One region of the Yersinia aldovae 670-83 genome, then DNA from elsewhere that is predicted to be linked to it. Evidence: predicted binding sites of a transcription regulator. Region 1 holds the regulator's gene; each other region holds the start of a gene.

Region 1 (2,277 bases):
GATATTATCCGTCAGGCCTTTACCGCTGACGATAAAATGCAAGTTGATGTGCGTAAACAACCGTGGTGCTTCTTCCCGACGCTCCGAGGTTAATTTGACCTCACAATCGCGCACATCGTTACGCCCTTTCTGTAAGATAGAAACGACATCAATTGCACTACAGCCACCGGCTGACATCAACAACATTTCCATCGGACTGGGTGCTTTGTCTCCCGCATTCCCATCCATCAAAACCTGATGACCAGATGCGGATTCACCTAAAAATGTCAGCCCCTCAACCCACTTTACTCGTGCCTGCATAACGCATACTCCCGGTTAAATTTTCCGCTTCAGACTACCCTTTCATTTATAAACTGGCAATGTAACCCGATGTTCATCATGCTGAAGCGATACAACACAAGACACTGGCCTCATCCTGTGCTACAAACAGGATCGAAAGTGATGCTTCTAGCATTAAATAGGGTAGCTTCCAATACTCAGTGAAGGGTTTCTATCCGGTACGTATCTTGGCTATACCTTTCGGCAGTTGAGCAAATTAATATGCTATACCCGATAGATTCTAAGTTGTCGGATATAAAGAACGTGTATTTTATAAGCACGCCGTACAGGGAACTCTGAGCCCTGTTAAGTTAGGCAGCGATAACAACAGAGGATAACAGCGAATGGTTCTCGGCAAGCCACAAACAGACCCGACTCTCGAATGGTTCCTGTCTCATTGCCATATCCACAAATATCCATCGAAAAGTACGCTAATTCACCAAGGTGAAAAGGCCGAAACGCTTTACTACATCGTGAAAGGCTCCGTTGCGGTGCTTATCAAAGATGAAGAAGGTAAAGAGATGATTCTCTCCTATCTGAATCAGGGAGATTTCATCGGCGAGCTTGGATTATTTGAAGAAGGCCAAGAACGTAGTGCCTGGGTTAGAGCAAAAACCGCCTGTGAAGTGGCTGAAATTTCTTACAAAAAATTCCGTCAATTGATTCAGGTTAATCCAGATATCTTGATGCGCCTGTCTTCACAAATGGCGAATCGCTTACAGATAACGTCTGAGAAAGTGGGTAACCTCGCTTTCCTTGATGTAACGGGGCGCATTGCACAAACACTGCTTAATCTGGCAAAACAACCTGATGCCATGACCCACCCAGATGGGATGCAGATTAAAATTACCCGCCAGGAAATTGGTCAAATAGTTGGCTGCTCCCGCGAAACTGTGGGGCGGATACTAAAAATGCTCGAAGATCAAAACCTGATCTCCGCGCACGGTAAAACGATCGTCGTTTACGGCACTCGTTAATTCCCATAAAACCGGTGCGGAGACTATCGGCACCGGTTTTTTCTGTCATGTTGTGAATCATAAATTCCTGAGGCCAGCATGAATTGGCAACAGCTTATTTATCATTCTGAAATTATTTATAAACCTGATGTTAATTATGCACTCCGCCAAACATGGGTTCCCTGTCCAACGGCAGCGTTAGGCTTTTCCTCGGCAAGCGGCAAAAAGCTTCTCAATTATGTTGTCTAGCCTTTTATCAAGCCAGCAATCGCTTTTTCCAACCGCACCATTCCTTGCTTAATATCTTCCACGTCAATAACCAACGATGGCGCGAACCGCAGCACATCCGGCCCGGCATTGAGGATCATCAAACCATTGGCCGCAGCGGCGTTTAAAAACTCCCGCGCCCGACCACGGTATTGCGCTGTTAGCTCTGCGCCAATTAACAACCCCATGCCACGGATGTCACTGAAGAGCTGATACTTGCTGTTGATATCATGCAGAGCCTGCACAAACAGACCGTGGCGCTGTTCTATACCATTAAGTACCTCAGGGGTATTAATCACATCCAGCGCTGCCTCAGCAACGGCACAAGCCAGAGGATTGCCGCCGTAGGTTGTGCCGTGAGTGCCGACAGCCATTACTGAGGCAATCTCTGCGGTGGTCAGCATCGCACTGATAGGGAAGCCGCCGCCTAAGGCTTTCGCGGTGGTCAGAATGTCAGGGGTCACACCATAGTGCATATAAGTAAACAGCTTACCGCTACGCCCCATGCCGCTTTGCACTTCGTCAAAGACCAATAGCGCCTTATATTGATCGCACAAATCGCGCACACCTTGCAGGAATTCAGGATTCGCCGAGGTAATGCCGCCTTCGCCCTGAATTGGCTCAAGTACCACCGCGCAGGTATGATCGTCCATAACGGCTTTCACCGCCGCCAAATCATTAAACGGCACATGGACGATATCGGCAGGTTTTGGGCCAAAACCATCGGAATATTTCG
Region 2 (2,277 bases), 300 kb from region 1:
CACTGGAACCGCGTCTTTGTCGGTTGTTTACTGGTGGTGTTATTAATTATTGATATTCCGATGTTTTCTGCCAATGCCCTGAAATTGTTCTCTGGTGGTTGGTTGCCACTGTCGCTGGGCCTGGTGATGTTTATCATCATGACAACCTGGAAAAGTGAGCGTTTCAGCTTGTTGCGCCGTATGTATGAACACGGAAATTCACTGGAAGCGATGATTGCTTCACTCGAAAAATCGCCACCGGTACGGGTACCTGGTACTGCGGTTTATATGTCGCGGGTAATGAATATAATTCCTTTTGCATTGTTACATAACCTTAAACATAACAAAGTATTGCATGAGCGGGTGGTATTGCTGACATTGCGAACGGAAGACGCGCCTTACGTGCATAATGTGAAACGTGTGACCATCGAGCAGCTTTCTCCTACCTTCTGGCGAGTGGTGGCCAACTATGGTTGGCGTGAAACACCGAATATGGAGGAGATTTTCCACCGCTGTGGTTTGGAAGGCTTGCCTTGCCAGATGATGGAAACCTCATTCTTTATGTCTCACGAATCGTTAATTCTCACCAAGCGGCCGTGGCATTTGTTCTTGCGCGGCAAGTTATTTATTGCGCTTAGTCGCAATGCGCTACGTGCGCCGGACCAGTTTGAGATCCCACCCAATCGGGTGATTGAGCTAGGAACGCAGGTAGAGATTTAACTGAGAAGGCAGTTAACAACGTTGATAAGCGGGGAAATGTGCCGTAACGGCGTGAGCCGTCGGAGTGCCCATTGGTGCAGTCGCCCCGCCAGTTTCAGTGCGACAAAATAGGTTTGCCATCAACCTCAGGCCGTTAGTCATAACGGCCTTTTCCACCTCTATCATGACCACTTTTCATTTGTGCAGCGAAACGTTTCGATGGTGATCACAATTTCATCAAATTGGGTTTGCCTTCTGCGGCCATTTTTCTAAACTCTGTATCAGCGAAACGTTTCGCTGTCGGAGTAGAAAATGAAAAAAGGCGCATTACTGAATTCTGATATTTCCGCTGTTATCTCCCGTCTGGGCCATACTGATCAGGTTGTGATAGGTGATGCGGGGCTGCCGATACCGGCAACCACCACACGTATCGATCTGGCACTGACACAAGGCGTCCCTGGTTTTCTTCAGGTTCTCGAGGTGGTAACGCAAGAAATGCAGGTTGAAAGTGCAGTCTTGGCGGAGGAGATAGTTAAAAACAATCCGCAACTCCATGAAGCGTTACTCGCACAACTATCACAACTTGAGCAACATCAGGGAAACCATATTACGGTGCGCTATATCAGCCATGAGGCTTTTAAAGAGCAAACCAAACAAAGCCGGGCAGTGATTCGTAGCGGGGAATGTTCCCCCTTTGCTAACGTTATCCTCTGCTCCGGCGTAACCTTCTGAGGCGTTTATGCAACCTTTGCTGCAACTGAAAGGGATTGATAAAGCCTTTCCCGGCGTTAAAGCGCTTTCCGGTGCTGCACTCAGTGTCTATCCTGGCAGGGTGATGGCGCTAGTGGGTGAAAATGGCGCCGGAAAATCAACCATGATGAAAGTGCTGACCGGTATCTACCATAAAGATGCCGGCAGTCAGCATTTCCTGGGTAAAGAAGTGGTGTTTAATGGCCCGAAAGAGTCGCAGGAAGCGGGGATTGGCATTATCCATCAGGAACTTAACCTGATCCCACAGTTAACCATCGCGGAAAATATCTTTTTAGGCCGTGAGTTTGTGAATCGTTTTGGCGGCATCGATTGGAAAAAGATGTATGCCGAAGCGGATTTACTGCTGGCGCGCCTTAATATCAGTTACAGCAGCCACCGGCTGGTGGGTGAGCTTTCGATTGGCGACCAGCAAATGGTAGAAATCGCCAAAGTGCTGAGTTTTGAATCCAAAGTTATCATCATGGATGAGCCAACAGATGCACTGACTGATACTGAAACAGCTTCTTTATTTAATGTTATCAATGAGCTGAAGGCAGAAGGTCGCGGTATCGTTTATATCTCTCACCGGTTAAAAGAGATTTTCGAGATTTGCGACGACGTGACGGTATTCCGTGATGGCCAATTCATCGCCGAAAAGCCGGTTGATGGCCTGACTGAAAACTCGCTAATTGAGATGATGGTGGGCCGTAAACTGGAAGAGCAATACCCACGTTTGAATATCCCTCGTGGTGAAAAACGTTTGCAGGTCAAACAGCTCTGTGGCCCCGGTGTGACAAATGTCAGTTTCACGTTATACAGCGGTGAGATCTTGGGGGTGGCGGGTCTGAT
Region 3 (2,277 bases), 1.9 Mb from region 1:
ATTCTGGCGCAGGTTAATGCGGCCTCCGAGAAAGCCGCACGTTTGCACCGTGGGGAATCAGGCGAACTGACCATCGGTTTTACATCATCCGCGCCCTTTATCAGCACGGTGTCGCGCAGTTTGCGGGCTTTTCGTCAACTGCATCCTCAAGTGCATATCAAGATGCGCGAAGTGAATAGCAAACAGCAAATTGAGCCGCTACTGGATGGGCACCTGGATCTTGGCGTGATGCGTAATACCCGGCTGCCGGCTGCGCTACAACACCGTTTATTGCTGCGCGAGCCTTTAGTGGCGGTCGTCCATGAAGATCATCCGCTGGCACAATGGCCGCAGGGCAGCGTCAAGTTCAGCGCACTGGCCGAACAGCCCTTTGTGTTTTTTTCTCGCGAAGTGGGCACCGCGTTATATGATGAAATCCTGACAATATTAGCGCGTTCAGGCATCACACCCTATATTACGCAAGAAGTCGGGGAGGCGATGACCATCGTCGGCCTGGTATCCTCCGGTTTAGGCGTTTCAATTCTGCCTGCCTCATTTACGCGGGTAAAAGTTGATGGGGTAAAATATCTGCCACTGGCGCAAGCGGATGCCACCACCGAAGTCTGGTTGGTCAATCATAAACATCGCCCGGTTACCGCCGCCGCAGAAGCATTAATTCATTTGATGATGTCTAATATTCAATCGATTACTAATATAGATAGCGTGTAAATAACCGCCAATGAAGCGCCGGATAGCGGTGATTATGTGCAGTAAATCACATAACTAATCAAATAGTTGACGGCATATGCTAAAAGCCCCAACATAGCCGATAATATTTATTTAGAAGCGCGAAAAATACTCTGTAGGCAAAGAAGGAGCCGGTTCAGTGATAACGGATGGACAGCCTGGGCATATTGATCAAATCAAGCAAACCAATGCAGGGGCCGTTTATCGGCTGATTGATCTTTTTGGCCCGATATCCCGTATTGAACTGTCCAAAAGAGCGCAGCTAGCGCCTGCCAGTATTACGAAGATAGTGCGCGAGCTGGTGCAAGCCCATCTGGTAAAAGAGACAGAATATCAGGACGTGGGTAGCCGTGGGCGACCTGCCATCGGTTTGGTGCTCGATACCGAAGCCTGGCATTATGTCTCCGGGCGCATCAGCCGTGGTTCGATAACACTTGCGCTGCGTGACCTCAGCAGCAAACTGGTGGTTGAAGAGCAGATCCCGTTACCCGATAGCCACCCTGAACCGCTGCTTAATCGCATCCTGAGCGAAGTTGACCACTTCTTTATCCGCCATCAGGAAAAGCTCGAACGCCTAACGGCCATCGCCATTACCATGCCCGGCATCATTGATGCCCCCGCCGGGATTGTGCATAAAATGCCCTTTTATGATGTGAATGAAATGCTGCTTGGGCCTGCGTTGGAGCAACGCACCGGATTGCCGGTCTATCTGCAACATGATATTTGCGCCTGGACGATGGCTGAAGCGCTATATGGGGCATCACGCGGTTGTCAGAATGTTATTCAGGTGGTGATTGACCACAACGTCGGGGCTGGCGTTATCACCGCCGGCCGGGTGTTACATGCCGGGAGCCGCAGTGTGGTTGAAATTGGCCATACACAAGTTGACCCTTATGGAAAACGTTGTTACTGCGGTAATCACGGTTGCCTTGAAACTGTCGCCAGTATTGAAAATATATTAGAAATTGCCCAGCAACGGCTCAACGGTTCAATGAGTTCGTTATTACATGGCTCGCCACTGAATGTAGAATCATTATGTGATGCAGCGTTAGCCGGTGACCAGCTTGCCAAAGATATTATTCTGGGCGTCGGGCACAGCGTCGGGCGGATTATTGCCATTATGGTTAACTTATTCAATCCAGAAAAAATTCTGGTTGGCTCACCATTGAATAAAGCCGCTTCTATTTTGCATCCGGCCATTGCATCTTGTATTCGCCAGCAAGCATTACCGGCATACAGTGAGAATATTCTGGTTGAATCAACGGAGTTTTTTAATCAGGGCACCATGCCCGGTGCGGCATTAGTAAAAGACGCATTATATAACGGCTCATTACTGGTGAAATTACTGCAAGGCTAATGTATTAACACTAATAATAAAGAGTTAATTATTAGTAGGTAGCTTATGCCTATTTCGCCTGTTATTTTGTACTATCTGTTAAAAACCGCTCTCAGTTCGGCAAAACATTGCGCTAACGCAAACTGTCAGTTGTCGGCATCGCCTAGACTTTTATCCATATTGCCAATTCCGCCCACTTTCGGCGGAAGTACGTG

Evidence for each region. The regulator CRP, encoded in region 1, controls carbon source genes, mostly activating them, when cyclic AMP is high. The targets are predictions, from matches to a motif close to ATGTGANNNNNNTCACAT.
Region 2: rbsD (D-ribose pyranase) is a predicted target of CRP. The motif match lies at 893-910, and genes of this name have one in related genera.
Region 3: mlc (sugar metabolism global transcriptional regulator Mlc) is a predicted target of CRP. The motif match lies at 743-760, and genes of this name have one in related genera.

What each region holds. Positions count from the first base shown of each region.
Region 1 is NZ_CP009781.1:2,979,451-2,981,727, reverse strand. Features, by position in the region: gene AT01_RS13405 (OsmC family protein) at 1-300, opposite strand, end outside; gene crp (cAMP-activated global transcriptional regulator CRP) at 663-1,295, shown strand; partial or broken gene AT01_RS22600 (hypothetical protein) at 1,374-1,478, shown strand; gene argD (bifunctional acetylornithine/succinyldiaminopimelate transaminase) at 1,520-2,277, opposite strand, start outside.
Region 2 is NZ_CP009781.1:2,675,847-2,678,123, reverse strand. Features, by position in the region: gene kup (low affinity potassium transporter Kup) at 1-699, shown strand, start outside; gene rbsD (D-ribose pyranase) at 991-1,410, shown strand; gene rbsA (ribose ABC transporter ATP-binding protein RbsA) at 1,418-2,277, shown strand, end outside.
Region 3 is NZ_CP009781.1:453,581-455,857, reverse strand. Features, by position in the region: gene AT01_RS02135 (LysR family transcriptional regulator) at 1-708, shown strand, start outside; gene mlc (sugar metabolism global transcriptional regulator Mlc) at 866-2,083, shown strand.